3 regions of the Clostridioides sp. ZZV15-6383 genome follow, and region 2 is predicted to be linked to each of the others. Evidence: riboswitches for the same ligand, from Rfam matches in the RefSeq annotation. Region 2 holds a riboswitch; each other region holds the start of a gene.
The links. A riboswitch is a leader RNA that binds a small molecule or an ion and turns the genes downstream of it on or off. The one in region 2 is predicted to bind cobalamin.

Region 1 (6,127 bases), on a different contig from region 2:
TTCTTTACTTAGAAAAGAAGAATTTCCAATATCTGAGCTTATACTAGGAACTGAATGTGGTGGGTCTGACCCAACAAGTGGATTAGCAGCAAATCCACTAATAGGTGAATTAAGTGATAGACTTGTTGACTTAGGAGCAACATCAATTTTAAGTGAAACTACTGAATTTATAGGTGCAGAACATATATTAGCTAGAAGAGCAGTAAATGAAGAGGTAAAAGAAAAAATATTACATATAGTACATAGATATGAAAATTCGTTAAAATTGGTTGGAGAAGAAGTTAGAGAAGGTAATCCATCTCCTGGAAATATAGCTGGTGGTTTGACAAGTTTAGAAGAAAAATCGCTTGGCTGTATACATAAAGGAGGACATAGACAAATAAGTGAAGTATATGATTATGCTAAACAGATTGATAAGAAAGGTCTTGTTATAATGGATACACCTGGAAATGATGCTTCATCTGTTGCTGGTATGGTTGCTGGAGGAGCTCAAATAGTAGTGTTTAGTACAGGAAGGGGAACTCCATCAGGAAATCCAATAGCCCCAGTAATAAAAATAACTGGAAATAAAATAACTTTTACAAACATGGAAGATAATATGGATTTTGATGCTAGCCCAGTTATATATGGTCCACAGACAATGGAAGAACTAACAGATGATTTGTTAGATATGGTTATAGATGTAGCAAATGGAAAACAATCAAAAGCAGAGTCTCTTGGATATACTGAAATGGCAATAGCTAGAGTATGTAACTATGTATAAGATTTAAGTAATAGGTTGATTACATAGAATTTTAATATAAGGGTGAGGTTATGAAGTTTATTAGTTTTACTGAAGGAGAAAATGAGTATAAAAAGATTGGAGTTTTTTCTAAAGATGAGTTATTTATTATAGATATTAACTCTTTAAATCTTAGTAATTCTTTTAAGGATTTAAATGATTTGATTCAAAATATATCTCAAGACGATATTATGAAGTTAAAATCTATTATAAATGAAGGGATATTCTATAATTATAACGCTTTTGAGAGAGAAAGATGTACTATACATGCTCCTATAGAAAAACCTATACATGATATTTTATGTGTGGGAGTGAACTATAAAGACCATCTTGAAGAAACTCAAACTTACTTTGATAATAGTTTTGAAGAGCCCCAAAAAACAGTATATTTTACAAAACGTGTGACAAGAGCGATAGGTCCAGAAGATGAGATAGATGGTCATTTTGATATAAATAATCAACTAGACTATGAAGTTGAACTTGGAGTAGTAATAGGTAGGACAGGTGTTAATATTAAAAAAGAAGAGGTCGAAGATTATATCTTTGGGTACACTGTTATAAATGATATTTCTGCTAGAAAGTTGCAAAGAGAGCATGTTCAATGGTTTAGAGGAAAGGGATTAGATACATTTACATCTTTAGGACCATGTATCCTACATAAAAGTGCAATTTCTTTTCCTATAAAACTTAAAGTATGTAGTAGAGTAAATGGTGAAGAAAGACAAAGTTCTAATACAAGGTTATTCATATCAGACATTTCAGATATAGTTTCAGAACTTTCAAAAGGTATGACTTTAGAGGCTGGAGATATTATAGCTACTGGTACACCTTCTGGAGTTGGGATGGGCTTTTCACCTCCACGATATATGAGTAGTGGAGATGTAATTGAATGTGAGATTGAAAGTATTGGAATTTTAAGAAATCACATTAAGTAAATGTTTTAATATAGCTAATATTAAGGCAGAATCTGAATGTATTAAATGAACATATTAAAATAAATTTTAGGAGTTTAAATTATGAAAGCAGAATTTTTGACACCAGTTGTTACAATATTTGATGAAGAAGGAAATTTAGATAAAGAAGGAAATAAAAAAGTATACGACTATCTTATAGATGGGGGTGTAGATGGTCTAGTTATAATGGGAAGTACTGGAGAGTTCTTTAATATGTCTATGGATATGCAAAAAGAACTTATAGATTTAGTAACTAGTCATGTCAATAAGAGAGTAAAAGTGTTTATAGGTACAAGTCGTATGTGTGTAGATGAATCTATAGAGCTTTCAAACTATGCACATAATAGTGGAGCAGATGGAGTTATGATAATAAGCCCTTATTATTTCTCTCTTGATGATGATAGCATTGAGATGTTTTATAGTGAGATAGCTAAAAATACAGAAGCTGAAATATATTTATACAATTATCCAGATAGAACTGGTTATGATTTAAGTCCAGAGCTTACATTAAGACTTGTAAGAAAACATAAAAACATAGTTGGATATAAGGATACAGTAACCTTGATGGGACACACTAGAGATTTAATAAATACTATGAAAGCAGAGTTCCCGGATTTTAAGATATATAGTGGTTATGATGAAAACTTTATACATAATCTAATGTCTGGAGGAGCAGGTTGTATAGGTGGACTATCAAATTTAATTCCAGAAGTTTGTTCTAAATGGGCTGAAGCTTATAACAGTAAAGATATGGATAAGGTTATAGAAATTCAAAAATATATCAATAAAGCAATGGATTTTTACTTAATAACAAATCCATTTATACCAGCAATGAAAAAAGCTATGACTATCAGAGGATTACAAATAAGCGATTATATGACTGCCCCATTTATAAAACCAAATGAAAAGCAAGTATGTGAAATTAAAAAATTGATGAATGAATTAAATATATATTAACTACTTAATTAAATATATTAACAAAAAAAGAGGGTTTTAAACTGATTTTTATAATCATTTTAAACACTCTTTTTTTATATATGTTAAATCAATCTTGCAAAGTAGTCAACAATAAACTACAATTATCTTAATAAAAATTAAATTAAATAATACTAGGGTACTATATTAGTTTAATAGGGAAAGTGATGTAAATTCACTACAGCCCCCGCTACTGTATACGGATACAAAATCAAAATCCACTGAAATTTATAAAAAATTTTGGGAAGGATGATGGAGGAGAAGCCGTGAGTCAGGAGACCTGCCCAGTATTACATAGGTGCAATTTAGGGTGGAGATTGTACTTTATAATAAAATGAAATATCAATTCATTTTTTGTAAAGTTGATATATAAGCTTCTCCTTATTAAATTAGGAGAAGTTTTTTATTTTATTAAAGTTTTTAGCCACTCATAAAAAATAAAATATTGGAGTGAAAGAGATGAAATTTAAATCAAATGTTTTAAAGCAGTTTTTTTTAATTGTTATGGTAATTTTTTTGGTAGGAGGTCTTATAGGATGTAGTAAAGATGATAAAGATAATACACAAGTTAGTAGTGGTAAGAAGTTAGAATTAAAATATGCAAGTGGATTTAGTGTTGAATATTTAGAAGATGGAATTAAAAAAGTAACTGATGGAGATAATCGAGAACTAATTTTAATCCCTAAGAAGATTAAAATTCCTGCAAAGTATAAAAATTCTAATATAGTTAGAACACCTGTGGACAATGTATTAATAGCATCTACAACACAAGCTTGTTCTCTAAGAACAATAGATGAACTAGATAGTATAAAAGCAGTAACAACAGAAGAACAGTATTGGACTATTAAAGAAATTAAAGATTTAATGAAAAATGGAAAGATACATTATGTTGGTTCAAATTTAGCACCAGATTATGAAAAAATAGTAGACTTAAATCCTGATTTAACTATAGTGAGTAGTGGCTTATCAGAAGCTGATACAAAATTTATTGACAAACTAAAAGAATTAGGGCTTAATTATGTTGTGGATAATGAATATAAAGAGCAAAATCCATTTGGAAGGATGGAGTGGACAAGCTTAATAGCTGCATTTTATGATAAAGAAGATATAGCTACTAGTGAACTAGATAAAACAGTACAAAGAATAGAAGAGGTAAGTAACAAAATAAAAAATAAAACTAAGCCTAAAGTTGTATGGGCATCTGTATATGAAGGAAATGCTTATATAGCACCTAAAGACTCATATGTAGACAATATGATAAAAATGGCTGGTGGAATAAATGCATGTGCTTCAATAGATTCAAATGAAGGACGAGTGAGCATTGAGCAATTACATGAAGTTGCAAAGGATGCAGATATATTTGTATACTCATCAAGTTCAGATTATGCACCAAACTTAGATTCTATAAAATCTAGTGCACCTATGTTGGCTGATTTGGATGTTGTAAAAAATGGAAACCTATGGGTGTTTGCTCCAGATTATTATCAATCAGTAGATAAGACAGACGAATTAATAGTAGATTTAGTTGAGATGTTTCATCCAGGAACTACAGGTGAAAAAATCAAACATTATATAAACTATGATAAATAGTATATAAGACGACACTAAAAGATAGGTTTTATAGAGTTTAGTTAATATAGTTTTGATAAGAGGAGTATATAAATGGATTTTATCAATAAAATTAGAATAAGGAATACTACAGTATTTATAGCGATAATTATAGGTATGATACTTACTTTTTTAGTGTGTGTAGCATTTGGTTCTGTAAAAATTGAATTTAAGGAAATAATAGATGTTGTATTAAGAGGTATGGATAATACAGAACATTATAAAATAATCTACAATATAAGAATCCCTAGAGTACTTGCAACTATGGTAGGTGGAGCCTGTCTAGCCGTATCAGGTATCTTACTACAGATATTTTTCAAAAACCCAATAGTTGAACCATATATATTAGGTGTATCTTCAGGTTCTACTTTGTCAGTAGCACTTATGATTTTGGGGGGGTATACATTGGGATTTGAAAGTATAAATTCAATGAGTATATTTGTGGCAGCATTTATAGGAGCTCTGATTGTAATGTCTATAGTCATTCTATTTGCAAATAAGGTAAAGAATATAACAACTCTTTTAATAATAGGAATTATGACTGGATATGTGTGTAGTGGTATAACAAATGTGTTACAATCATTTGCAAATAGTGAAAAATTAAAGGAATTTACTGTGTGGTCTATGGGGAGTTTTTCTGGATTTACATGGGAAAAGGTAGAAATACTTATAATAGTTGGTATGTTAGGTCTTTTGATGACTATCTTCATAATAAAACCTTTAAATGCTTTTTTACTGGGAGAAGAATATGCAAAAAGTATTGGTATAAATATAAAATTTTTTAGGGTTTTGATAGTATTTATATCTAGTATACTAGCTGCAATAGTATCAGCATTTGCAGGTCCTATAGGATTTATTGGACTTGCAGTACCACAAATTTCAAAATTGATATTTAAGACATCAGATAATAGAGTTTTAATACCAGTGGTAATATTTTTAGGAAGTATAGTTACAGCTCTTTGTGATTTGATATCAAGAGTAATTTTATCACCAGTAGAATTACCAATAAGCACTATAACATCTTTATTAGGAGCTCCAATTGTAGTGATGCTATTGATGAAAAGGAAGGATAGGACTTAGATATGTTGAAAACTAATAATTTAAGTGTAGGATACAATAACAAAGTAGTTGTAAGTGATATAAATATAGAAGTAAAAAATGGAGAAATACTATGTCTTTTGGGAAGTAATGGAGCTGGAAAAACTACCCTATTGAGGTCCTTATCTAAACTTATAACACCAATAAAAGGTGAGATATATTTGAATGATATAGATGTAAATCATATATCCAGAAAAGAATTATCAAAAAAAATGGCTTTAGTACTTACAAATAGATTATTAGGTGACTTAATGACTGTACAAGATATAGTCAATATAGGAAGGTATCCGTATACAGGATTTTTTGGGAGTCTATCTAAAAAGGATTTAATAATGGTAGACGAAGCATTGGAGTCTGTAGATGCATTACATTTAAAGAAAAGATATTTTGATGAACTAAGTGATGGAGAAAAACAAAAGGTGTTGGTTGCAAGAGCTCTCGTTCAAGAACCAGAAATAATTATATTGGATGAGCCGACAACTCATTTGGATATAAAACATAGATTGGAGCTCATAAACATACTAAAGAAACTAAGTAAAGAAAAGTTAATATCAGTAATACTTTCACTACATGAAATAGATATAGCATTAAAAAGTTGTGATAAGGTTGCTCTTATAAAAAATAATAAAGTCATAGCTTATGGTCAACCTGAAGATGTAGTAGATGAGGATATTATAAATTCGCTTTATGAGTTGGATGATAAAAATTTTAA
Region 2 (6,127 bases):
AATATACACATTTTTCATCACTTTCAAATATTGAATGATGAAACTCATGTCCTTTAATAGATTCCCCTTTTTTAGATAAAAGAGTATTTTCCTTGGCTACACCAATACAGTACCCAAATCTCTTTAAGGAAGATGTCATCCTGCTAATTCCACTGAATATACCAACCATATTAAATTCTTCTTCTTCTTGATTCAATAGTTTCTCACCTAGATACATCAGCCCTCCACATTCTGCATAAATAGGTATGTTATTATTATGTGCTTCTAATATAGAAGTTCTCATTGATTCATTTGCTTCTAGCTCTTTTCCAAATATCTCTGGAAAACCTCCTCCAATATAAATATAATCTGAATTTGGTACTGATGTATCTTCAAGAGGACTAAAGTAGTTTATTTCTAACCCAAGTTCTTCTAATAGCTCTATATTTTCTCTATAATAAAAATTGAATGCTTTATCATATGCTATAGCTATTGATTTATTATTAATGTGTTCTTTTATTTTATTATTTTCTATCAAAGTTTGAAAATCAAAATCACTCTCAAATTCGTCACTTTCTGATATTTCAATTATTCTATCAATATCTATATAGTTTTCAATTTCATCTGCTAGAGTGTAAAATTTTTCTCTTAATGATTTCATTTCTACACTAGGAACTAATCCTAAATGTCTAGATTCTAAAGAAAATTTATTATTTGGAGGAAAGTACCCCAACACTTCAACATTACAATACTTTTCTATAGAACTCTTGATTATTTGATAATGGCTACTAGTCTTTACATTGTTTACTATGACACCTTTTATATTTACATCTTTATCTAGTTCCTTATATCCAAGTACCATAGCAGCACTAGACGCTGCCATAGATTTTCCATTTATAACTAATATAACAGGTGATTTTAGTACCTTTGAAGTATGTGAACTTGTACAATTATCTAAATCTATTCCAAATCCATCATATAACCCCATAACACCTTCTATTACTGAAATATCTGCGTCCTTTGAGGACTTATTTACTATATACTTTATTTTTTCATCATCTAGCATATAAGAATCTAAATTTCTGGAATGTCTTCCAGTTATAAAAGTGTGATATGAAGGGTCTATATAGTCTGGCCCTACTTTATATGGCTGTACTTTCATATTTCTCTTAACCAAAGCTTGCATTATTCCTAATGATATTGTTGTTTTACCTACTCCACTACTAGTACCCGCAATTAAAATTTTTTTCATAATACACCTCCTACCTAAATTATAAATAAAAGTTACCCTTATTTCATAATCTCATATATTTTTTCTATATCTAAATGTTCTCTTAAAAAATCAGCTAACTTATCATACTCTTTATCCTTAAATTCATTAAAAGAGTTTACTTTACTTTCTAATTCTTCTAAGCCTTTTTTCTTTCTTATATTGTTTAAAATTGCTCTTGTAAAACTTATTTCATCAAATATTCCATGAAGATAAGTCCCAATTACATTCCCTTCTTTATTTACACTTCCTTCAGTATAATTAACCTCTTTATCCAGTTTTTTGGTTATCAAATCTAAGCTTCTTACATCATTACCTCGATTTGTAATACCCATATGAATTTCATAACCTTTTACTTTCTTACCTTTGAGGTCATTCATATATTCACTACTACATTCAATAATGGTAGCCTCTACCTGTGTTGTAGTCTTTTCTTTCTCAAATATTGTTTCTGTATCTAAAAGACCCATTCCATTAACTTCTTCAATTTCACTTTCAACATGATAAGGGTCTTTTAATTTTTTACCTAACATTTGATATCCACCACATATACCAAATATCAATTTACCTTGACTATGTAAATTTTTAATTTGTGACTCAAGACCACTTTTTCTTATATATGTTAAATCGTCTATAGTACTTTTAGTTCCAGGTATTATTACCATGTCTGGATTTCCCAAAGATTCTCCATAGTCTACATATCTAATACTTACATCTTCCTGTGTTTCAAATATATTAAAATCTGTAAAATTTGACATATGTAGAGTTCTAATTATTTCTATGTGTATATCACTTTTATCCATTTTTTTCTTAAATCTAGTGGTTACGCTGTCTTCATCTTCTATTTTTATATCTGTATAAGGGACTACTCCTATGACAGGTACTTTTATGATGTCTTCTAACATCTTTACACCATCTTGTAAAAGTTCTTTTTTCCCTCTGAATTTATTGATTATTACACCTTTTACTCTTTTTTTCTCGTCTTCATTTAATAGAAGCATTGTCCCAGCTAATGATGCAAATACTCCACCTCTATCAATATCTCCAACTATTATTACAGGTGCATCAGCTATTTCTGCCATACCCATATTAGATATATCTCTATCTTTTAAATTTATTTCTGCATTACTTCCTGCACCTTCCATAACTACAATATCATATCTTGAATTCAAGCTGTTAAAGGTTTCCCTTAATACATCTACTAACTCCAATTTATAGTCATGATACTTAGAAGAAGGCATTTCTCCCACAACTTTACCTCTTACAATAACTTGACTTTTATTATTTCCAGAAGGCTTTAATAAAACTGGATTCATATCAGCTATTGGCTCTATTTTTGCAGCCTCCGCTTGAAATACTTGTGCTCTTCCCATTTCTAACCCTTCTTTAGTTATAAAAGAATTTAAAGCCATATTTTGTGACTTAAAAGGAGCAACAGTGTAACCATCTTGCTTAAATATTCTACATAATCCTGCTACTAATACACTTTTACCTACATTTGAAGCTGTTCCTTGTAGCATTATTTTTTTCCCCACTTTCCATCCCTCCTTGTTAAAATTTACTAAAAGACAAATTAAAAAAAGTCCTAATACTTCTAAAGATAGGACTTTTATATATATTAATTAAAAATCTTTCACCCCGAAGACCTCTTGTTTTAAATTAAATTAGGCAGGTATCCTGGCTTAACTTCATCCTACTTCTATAACCTTCCCATCAAATTGACAGTGGTATTTATAGTTTCGTTGGTTTCACAGTAGCGGGGGCTGCAAAGGCATCTAACCTTTTTCCCTTTTAACATCTAATTAAGAACCTAATTTTAATCTAATATTCTATTTTCATTGTTAATTTTACAGATATATTACAAGTACATATTGTAATATTTAGTTTTGATTAAATTATATAAAGTCTGTAAAATTCATTTTATCTATTACAGCAAATCCACTATCAACTTCTAAAACTGTAATAGATGCATTATCAATTTTAAAGTTCCAGTGATATTTATAACTACCAGAAATCAAGTGTGTTATTATATTTCTTATTGTTCCTGCATGAGAACATACAAGTATTGTTTTTGTATCTGAATTACTATCATTTTCTAAAATTATATTATCAATTTCTTTTGCCACTCTTTCATAAGAGTCTACCAAACTTTCTCCATTTGGATATCTATAGTTACTACCTTCTTCTATCATTTTTTCAAACTCACTTGGATATTTGATTTTAATATCTTCAAAAGTTATTCCTTCAAAGTCTCCAAAACTAATTTCTCTTAGAGCTTCTTTTTCTTCTATTTCTAATAATTTCAATTTTGATATTTTTTTTATTGTATCTTTAGTACGTGTAGATGGTGTTGTATAAATCTTGTCTATTTTTTCATGACTTAAATATCTAGTAATTTTATTTATTTGCAGTTCACCCTCTTCACTAATACAACTATTTATATGACCTGACAATTTTCCTTTTTTATTATCATCTGTCAGTGCATGTCTTATTAATATTAATCTTATCATATTATCACCACTTTTTAGTTTAAAAAAACATAAAAATTAACAAATATATGTAAATCAAATATACAAGCTCTGAAAGTTCTATTCCACAGCCTAATATATCTCCTGTTACTCCATCAATTTTTGCATAAATATGCTTTTTAAATAATATTATAAATATAAAAACTACTATAACTGAACCTAATACCTTAATCAACACTATATTAGGTAATAAGAATATAAATTTAGTAATAAGACCAACTATTAATAATGTGTATATTATAGCTGTTATTAACATACTTGTAGTCAATTTTCCTATAAATAAATTTCCCATTCCTTTTTCTCTTGGAGTCACAGTTTTATATGTCAATAACATTACTCCTAGCCTTGCAATCATTGGCATAAAAATTATAACCCATAATGAATTATTACTTATTATATTGTATATAAATCCAATTTTTAATAAAAGTACAAACATAATTGCTAAAAGTGAATTTGTACCCAATCTTGAATCTTTCATTATTTCAAGCATTTTTTCTTTATCTCTATAACTGTATATTGCATCAAATGTATCTCCTAATCCATCTATATGAAGTCCTCCTGTAATTAAGACACCAGCTAGAGTTATTATTATAGAAGCTATAAATGGTTCAAATAAAAGCATAGAAATCCATCCTACTAAATAGGTTAATATACCTATGACAAAACCTACAAGTGGAAAATATACTATTGATTTATAAAATTCATCATCAAATCCTACATTTAATTTTATAGGTATCCTTGTCAAAAACTGTAGTATTAAAATAAATCTTTTCATAGTCACATACTACTCCTTTATTTTCATGGGTATTCCACTAACTACAAAATAAACTTCATTACTTTTTGATGCTATATATTGATTTATACGACCTACAATGTCAGCATATATCCTACTAAGTTTATTCCCAGGAACAATTCCCATACCTAATTCATTCGTCACAAATACAAAGTATAGATTTGTTTTTTCTATTTCTTCAATAAGTTTACTAATTTGTTCTTTTATGTACTCTTCTAATTTATTTATTTCTTCTTGAGTAGAGTCTTCTATATTTGGATTGTGTTTAAACATTAGATTATTTACTAATAATGTTACACAATCCAGTATAACAGTTTCATGTTCTTTGTATATCTCTTCAATTATGGAATATATATCTTCATATATTTCATATGTATTCCAGTTTCTAGGTCTATTCTCTTGATGCTTTTTTACTCTATCTTTCATTTCATCATCAAATGGAATAGAAGTAGCTATATAGGCTGTATTATTATGCTTGTCCAAACATAGTTTTTCTGCAAAGTTACTCTTTCCTGACCTAGCTCCTCCTGTTACTAGAATAATTTTACTCATCAAAACACTCCTACATATTAAATTTTTATATTTATCTTCCCATGTCAATTTCATCAAAAGTTGCCATATTCTTGTAAGTATAATTTGAAGCTTCTATTATATTAAACGCTAAAGCAGCTCCACTTCCCTCACCTAACCTCATATCCATATTTAATAGAGGGTCTAACTTCAATATATCTAATGCTCTTTTAGTTCCTGATTCTGCTGACAAATGAGATGCTATCATATATTCTCTAGTTTTTGGATTTATCTTATATGCAATTAATGCTGCTGCATAAGAAATAAATCCATCAATTACTACTGGAATTCTATTAGCACTACATCCTAATATAACACCTGCCATTGAACCTATTTCAAATCCACCTACTTTAGATAAAATATCTACTCCATCAGTTGGATTTGGATTATTAATTTCAATAGCTTTTCTAATTACTTCAGCCTTATGTTTTAGTCTCTCTTTCTTAAGACCTGCACCTATACCAGTAACCTCTAAAGGGTCACGCCCTGAAATTACAGATATTATTGCTGTACTTGGAGTAGTATTTGCTATACCCATCTCTCCAATACCAATAACCTTATAATCTTTTTCTATACACTGTTCTGCTATTTCAATACCTATCTCTAAACATCTAATAGCTTCTTGTTTACTCATAGCTGGACCTTTTGCCATATTTGATGTCCCTTTTCTTATCTTGTAATCTAACACTCCATCTAGTTTTTCATCACAGTTTATTCCTACATCTACAGCTACAACATCTGCCCCTACAAATTTACTTATTACTCCAACTCCACACAGACCTTTCGAAAAATTTGGGAATTGTAGTTTTGTTATATTTTGAGGGTCAGGTGCTACTCCTTCTTCATATACACCATGGTCTCCAGCAAAAGCTATTATAACTTTTTTACTTGTATCAAAAGTTTCATTACCAAATATTCCTGCTAATTGCATGCAAATATCTTCTATCTTTCCTAAGCTTCCAGTTGGATGTATGAGCCTGTCCAATC
Region 3 (6,127 bases), on a different contig from region 2:
ATAAATACTTTGGTCATCATCTCCAACAACACAAATATTTTGATGTTCTCTCGCTAATAATTTTATCAATTCATATTGAGCTTTACTTGTATCTTGGTACTCATCTACCATTATGTATCTAAACCTACTTCTGTAATACGCTAATACTTCATCATTAGCTTTGAAAAGTTCTACCGTTTTAAGTATTAAATCATCAAAATCAAGTGCACTATTTCTTTTTAGACGGTCTTGATATAGAGCATAAATATCTGCAATCTTAACCATTCTATTATCTGCCATGTTGATATCTTTAAACTGTTTTGGAGTATAAAGCTTATCTTTTGCTCCTGAAATGGCGCTTATAACTGCTTTTGGTTCAAATACCTTATCACTTAAATTTAATTCTTTAAGACAGTCTTTAACCAATGTAACTTGGTCTGCAGAATCATAAATTACAAAACTCCTATTGTAACCAATCTTATTTATATCTTTTCTGAGTATACGAACACAACAAGAATGGAATGTACTTATCCACATATCCTTAGTTTCAGGACCTATGTTTTGCTCAACTCTCTCTCTCATTTCATTTGCAGCTTTATTTGTAAATGTTATAGCTAATATATTTGGTGCTTGTACACCTTTATCTTCTATAAGGTATGCTATTCTTGTTGTTAATACCTTAGTTTTACCTGAACCAGCACCAGCCAGTATAAGTACTGGACCTTCAGTTTTTTCTACTGCTTCTCTTTGAGCAGGATTTAATGTATCTAAATTCATATTTCTCCTCCTGTTAACAGCCATAAATATATTTTAATCTAAAATATGAATTACTTCAAATTATAATTATGTATTATATTAATAGATTATTTCCAATATATTACAATTAAATAACACTTTTCCATACAATTTATTTTATTACTCAAAAAAATAACCTTATGATTTGGGGAATCATAAGGCACCTTTAAGGGGTCTAGGTTAAGGGTTATTATATATAAATCTATTTTTTAAAAATAGGTTTAGGGCTTAATTATATGTTTGTATTAAGTTCTCTTTCTTTCCAATACTTATACAAATCTTCTTCTTTCTTAAATAAAGGTAAATTCATATTTTTATGTACTTTTACCAACCATGGGGATTCTAAGCCAGCTTGTATTATATTATTTTCATTTATAAATACATCTTCTGCCTTTCCTTCATCAATCAAAATCCCTTTATCCAATACATATATGTAATCACATATTTCATACATTAAATTCATATCATGACTGGATATTACTATTTTTATATTATTTTTATTTAATCCCTTTATTATATCTACGATAGACCTAGTACTTACTGGGTCTAGACCAGCTGTAGGCTCATCAAGTAATACAATTTCATTTTCCATTGCTATAACTGATGCTATTGCTACCCTTTTTTTCTGACCATAACTAAGAAAATGTACTGGTCTGTCTATAAAATCTATTCCATTAACAGCTACTAGAGCTTTGCTTATTCTCTCTTTAATTGTTTTTTCATCCATACCAATGTTTCTCATTGCGAATGCTATATCATCATATACTTTTGAATAAAAAATTTGTTTTTCTGGGTCTTGAAACACAATACCTACATTTTTTCTAAGATTGTATAAACTTTTTTTATCATACTTTAACTTTTCTTCTTTAAAAAGAATTTCTCCAGATGTAGGTTTTAATATCCCCATTAAGTTCATAAATAATGTTGATTTTCCTGAACCATTTGAACCTATTATACCTATAACATTTCCCTTTGAAAAATCCATATTAATGTTCAATAATGCATTGGCATTTTTTTCATATTGATACGTTAAATTATTTACTTTAAACATCATTATCCCCTACTATGTGAAATTTACCATCATACAATTTTATGTCTAATGATATACACATATCATCATACCTTGTCATAAGTCTTTTGTACAGCATACTTCCAAGAATTCCTAAGGATTTATATGAAGTTTTTAAATTTATATACCCAAATCTTAACTCTTGTGACTTGTATATTTCTGAAAATTCTTCTAAAAATATGAATATAAACCTATATATTAACATTGATAACTCAACAAAAGTATCAGGTAAATGCAACTTTTTAAAGAAGAATATTAATTGATTAAAAGGAGTTGTAAGTATACAAAAATACACACAAGTCAAACAAGACATAGCTCTAAACAACACATGAATAGACATATCAATAGATGCCTTTGATATTCCTACATTGAAACTAAAAAACTTAAAACTATATAATAAGTCTGCTTTATTAAAAGATATATTTACAAGAGTTATTCCTATACTAAGAAATAAAAAGTACATTGGTATTCTAAGTAATTTTAAATAGTTTTTTAAATCTATTCCAGCCACACAAACAACTAGAATACTCATTAAAATCATAATTCCACTTAAAATAAATATATTTTGTATTACCATAGAAGCAATCAAAAATATTACTCCTATGGCTACTTTTTTGTTTGGATTTACTTTACTTAATCTATTTGTATATGCATATTTATCAATTATAAGCATGATTAACTTCTCTTTCCTTTTTGAAGACCTAATATGTATCCTATTACACCAGCACCTAAAGCTGCTTGTGCAGAGAATAATAAGCTTTCTATTTCTCCACTTGGTGGCTCATAAGGACTGCTAAACCACGGTTTGTAATTTGGATTTATCTTAGTAATTTCACTTTCAGCTTGACCATCTGCTCCTCCATATTCAGCACCTGAGTTAACAAGTAATGGAAATATAATAAGAGCCACTACTAATAAAAGTAATAATATGTTAGTTTTTGTTTTTGTTTTAGCACTCATTAACTTTAACTCCTTTATCATTATTTTCTAGTATGCTTTTTTCTCCGTTTTCTGTAATTAAATTATATACAATTACAGTAAGTATACCTTCTGCTATTGCTATTGGTATTTGAGTCATAAAGAAAATTCCTAAAAACTTAATTGCAGAAGCCATAACTCCACCTGATGGGTCTGGGAAAGCCAGTGCTAATTGTATTGAAGTTATTGTATATGTGGCCAAATCTCCTATTGCTGCTGCAAGAAATACTGGCATAGCATTATTTCCATCTTTTTTCTTTAACACCTTAAATATTAAGAACGATATAATTGGCCCTATAATAGCCATTGAAAAAGCATTCGCTCCTAAAGTAGTTATTCCTCCATGTGCTAATAGTAATGCTTGGAATATTAAAACTATAGTTCCAAGAACAAACATTACACTTGGTCCAAACATTATCGCTCCAAGACCGACTCCAGTAGGATGTGAGCAACTTCCTGTTACTGAAGGTATTTTTAGTGCTGATAATACAAACACAAATGCTCCACATAGAGCTAATAATACTTTCTTTTTAGGGTCTTGTTTTACTATTTTTCCAATTGATTTTAGTCCTACTAAAAAAAATGGTATAAATATAACTCCCCATGCTATAGACCATTTTACTGGTAAGTAACCTTCCATTATGTGCATTGCATTTGATGTAACTGGAGTCAAAATAATTAACATAAGTGCTGCTATAATCCCCAATTTGATATTTTGTTTCATCTTAGTATCCCCTCTCTCCCTTTCCAATAATTAAAATATAAATAATAAAATGTCTGATTTATTTAATAAAATAAAAAAGCCTAACACGATGGTTAGGCTTCTAATTTTCCACAATCCAAATACAAACACATAAAATAAATATATCTGTATAATTATTATAAGAAACTTTCTCCATCCCCGAAGAAATTACTTTAATATTTTAGGCAGGTCTCCTGACTTAGCTTCTTCCTACTCCTCTTCCTTCCCATGAGATATAAAAAACCATCATCATAGTGGCTAACAAAAGTTTCGTCTGCATCACAGTAGCGGGGGCTGTAAAGGAATTCAACCTTTTTCCCTATTAATCTTGCTTGAAGAACCTATAATATTATATATTTAATTTTTAACTTATTCTTAAATCATTTTCTATATAAATCATTGTATACCTTTTCTGTGAAAATTTCTACATTTTTTACAGATTTTATTCATTTTTATATTTTTATGTATATAAATTCTTTTTTGTAAGTTTATTAATTTCTAATTATCTTCTTTAAATACATTGAAACCACATCAGAAAATCTAGTTATATCTCTCGAATATATGAAATCATTTCCATATATTAATCTTTCAGCTTCAAGCTCTGATTCTTTACCTGTAAATACTCCTAATACCAATATATTTTGTTTTCTAGCCTTTCTTACTTCATTGGCTGTGTCTCTCAAACCAACTATCCCTCTATAAGCTTTTTCTCCTCTTAAGGTTCTCTCACTATTTTTTCCTATCTTTACATCATTTGGTCTTCCATCACTAAGAACTATCAAAATTTTATTTTCTTCATCTCTATTTATTAGACCACTACATATAGATTTTATAGCCAAACCATCTCTATTATTACCAGCACAAAAATACTCAAATATATTTTCACTATTTTTTATCCCATCATCATAATCTTTAAATCTTTTTAATATTGTATAATCTAAAAAACTAGAAAATCCCATAACTCTATTTGGTATTCCAACTTCTGTTAGAGCATTTGCAATTATGTAAGCTTGAATTGCCACATTTCCTTGATTTCTACTTTGAGAGCCACTTGCATCCAATAATATATCAATAACATATTTACCTTTTTCATTTTCTATATCTTTATAAAATATTTTATTATTATTACTTCTACCCACTCTCCAAGCTCTATTTGCTAAGATAGTACCACAATCAGAGTATACTCTTGTTTTAGCATTTTCTTCTATTAAAATTCTAGCAAGACTTTCTTTTAATCTCTTTATCTGTTGTCTATACATTCTAGCATGTTCTCTAAATTTTCCTAAATTATTTTCCTTTTGTCTTGTTACATATTTTAGTTGAAATACATTATTACATTCACTTCTAAGAACTCCATCTGTAAAGTGTATTCTACAACCTTCATGAACGTTTCTACAGTTTTGTGTTTCAATCTTTTTAATTTCACCTTTACTTAAATAAGTTTTTCCATAATAATGTTCTATTTTTGAATATATTTTATTTGCAGTATCTTCATCAACATATATAACTCTATCTGCCGAATTATTAGATTGAGAATTATCAAAATCTCCTATTCCTTCTACAAGCATGGACGAAGATATTGAGTCTATATCACTTTCAATAATATTTTCTTCTTCATCACTATAAAGTTCTTCATACATAAAATCAGCAAATGTATCAAAGTTTACTTCAACATCTTTTACATTATTTTCATCATATGTAGAATTGCTTTCTTCTCCATTTAATATATATTCAAAATAAGTTAAATATATAACATCTAATGCTTTTAAAATCTCCATAATATCTTGATTCGTATCTATATTTCTTATATCATTAACTATCCTTCTAGTCATACTGTCTAATGCTGGATGTTTGCCCATGCTATAAAGTATAAACGCATATTTAATTTTATCCATAATATTGTCATTATGTATTTTGGTAAAACGTGAAACAATATCTTTATAAGCATTTTTTCTTATATCTTCTATCCCTGGTCTATCTTTAATGGCCTTTTCTTCAACTATTGTATTTAATATAACTTGAATTAGACCCAATATAATATCTTTGTTGTACCCTTTTCGTATTCTATTTGTAAGATATTTTTTAACTATATCCCAATCAACATACTTTCTTCTAGCACCTGCAACTATTGCAAAATACAGACCTATTTCCTTTGAAGAATAATCTTTTTCTGATATATCTATATTTTCATTGTAGTCTCCAGCTATTGTCCAAGATAAGTTATTGGCTCTATTTTCAAATTCATAATCATCATATATCCATTTCATAATTTCACCTATATTAAATATGACTTATTGGAAACACATCTGTACTCTCCCATTTACTAGGTATTCTAGTTTTAATTACATCTCCAACCATTTCTTTCTCGTATATATCAAAAGTCTTTCCTGTAAGCCCCATATTAATTGCAAGAGTTGGTTTCAATCCTCTCCTTATAGTCTTAAGAGATGCCATAAGTCCACGTAAATCAATAGCTTTACTAGATATCTCACCATTTTGAGATTTTAATTGTAAGTCTAAAAATATCCCTGCAAAATGAATTAATTTCTCTTCATCTGCATCCG

Region 1: linked by a shared signal. The riboswitch ahead of KGF42_RS04715 (ABC transporter substrate-binding protein) and the one ahead of KGF42_RS13450 (cobyric acid synthase) in region 2 are both predicted to bind cobalamin.
Region 3: linked by a shared signal. The riboswitch ahead of KGF42_RS13005 (energy-coupling factor ABC transporter permease) and the one ahead of KGF42_RS13450 (cobyric acid synthase) in region 2 are both predicted to bind cobalamin.

The regions. Positions count from the first base shown of each region.
Region 1 is NZ_JAGWCV010000007.1:89,877-96,003, reverse strand. It holds gene KGF42_RS04730 (UxaA family hydrolase) at 1-763, shown strand, start outside; gene KGF42_RS04725 (fumarylacetoacetate hydrolase family protein) at 814-1,716, shown strand; gene KGF42_RS04720 (dihydrodipicolinate synthase family protein) at 1,798-2,691, shown strand; cobalamin riboswitch at 2,830-3,012, shown strand; gene KGF42_RS04715 (ABC transporter substrate-binding protein) at 3,169-4,299, shown strand; gene KGF42_RS04710 (iron ABC transporter permease) at 4,372-5,397, shown strand; gene KGF42_RS04705 (ABC transporter ATP-binding protein) at 5,400-6,127, shown strand, end outside.
Region 2 is NZ_JAGWCV010000038.1:15,298-21,424, forward strand. It holds gene KGF42_RS13445 (cobyrinate a,c-diamide synthase) at 1-1,231, opposite strand, end outside; gene KGF42_RS13450 (cobyric acid synthase) at 1,270-2,784, opposite strand; cobalamin riboswitch at 2,899-3,078, opposite strand; gene KGF42_RS13455 (histidine phosphatase family protein) at 3,145-3,759, opposite strand; gene cobS (adenosylcobinamide-GDP ribazoletransferase) at 3,779-4,552, opposite strand; gene cobU (bifunctional adenosylcobinamide kinase/adenosylcobinamide-phosphate guanylyltransferase) at 4,562-5,122, opposite strand; gene cobT (nicotinate-nucleotide--dimethylbenzimidazole phosphoribosyltransferase) at 5,154-6,127, opposite strand, start outside.
Region 3 is NZ_JAGWCV010000036.1:2,906-9,032, reverse strand. It holds gene KGF42_RS13025 (DUF3553 domain-containing protein) at 1-756, opposite strand, end outside; gene KGF42_RS13020 (energy-coupling factor ABC transporter ATP-binding protein) at 1,007-1,825, opposite strand; gene cbiQ (cobalt ECF transporter T component CbiQ) at 1,818-2,516, opposite strand; gene KGF42_RS13010 (energy-coupling factor ABC transporter substrate-binding protein) at 2,519-2,803, opposite strand; gene KGF42_RS13005 (energy-coupling factor ABC transporter permease) at 2,793-3,545, opposite strand; cobalamin riboswitch at 3,730-3,923, opposite strand; gene KGF42_RS13000 (nitric oxide reductase activation-like protein) at 4,055-5,830, opposite strand; gene KGF42_RS12995 (AAA family ATPase) at 5,844-6,127, opposite strand, start outside.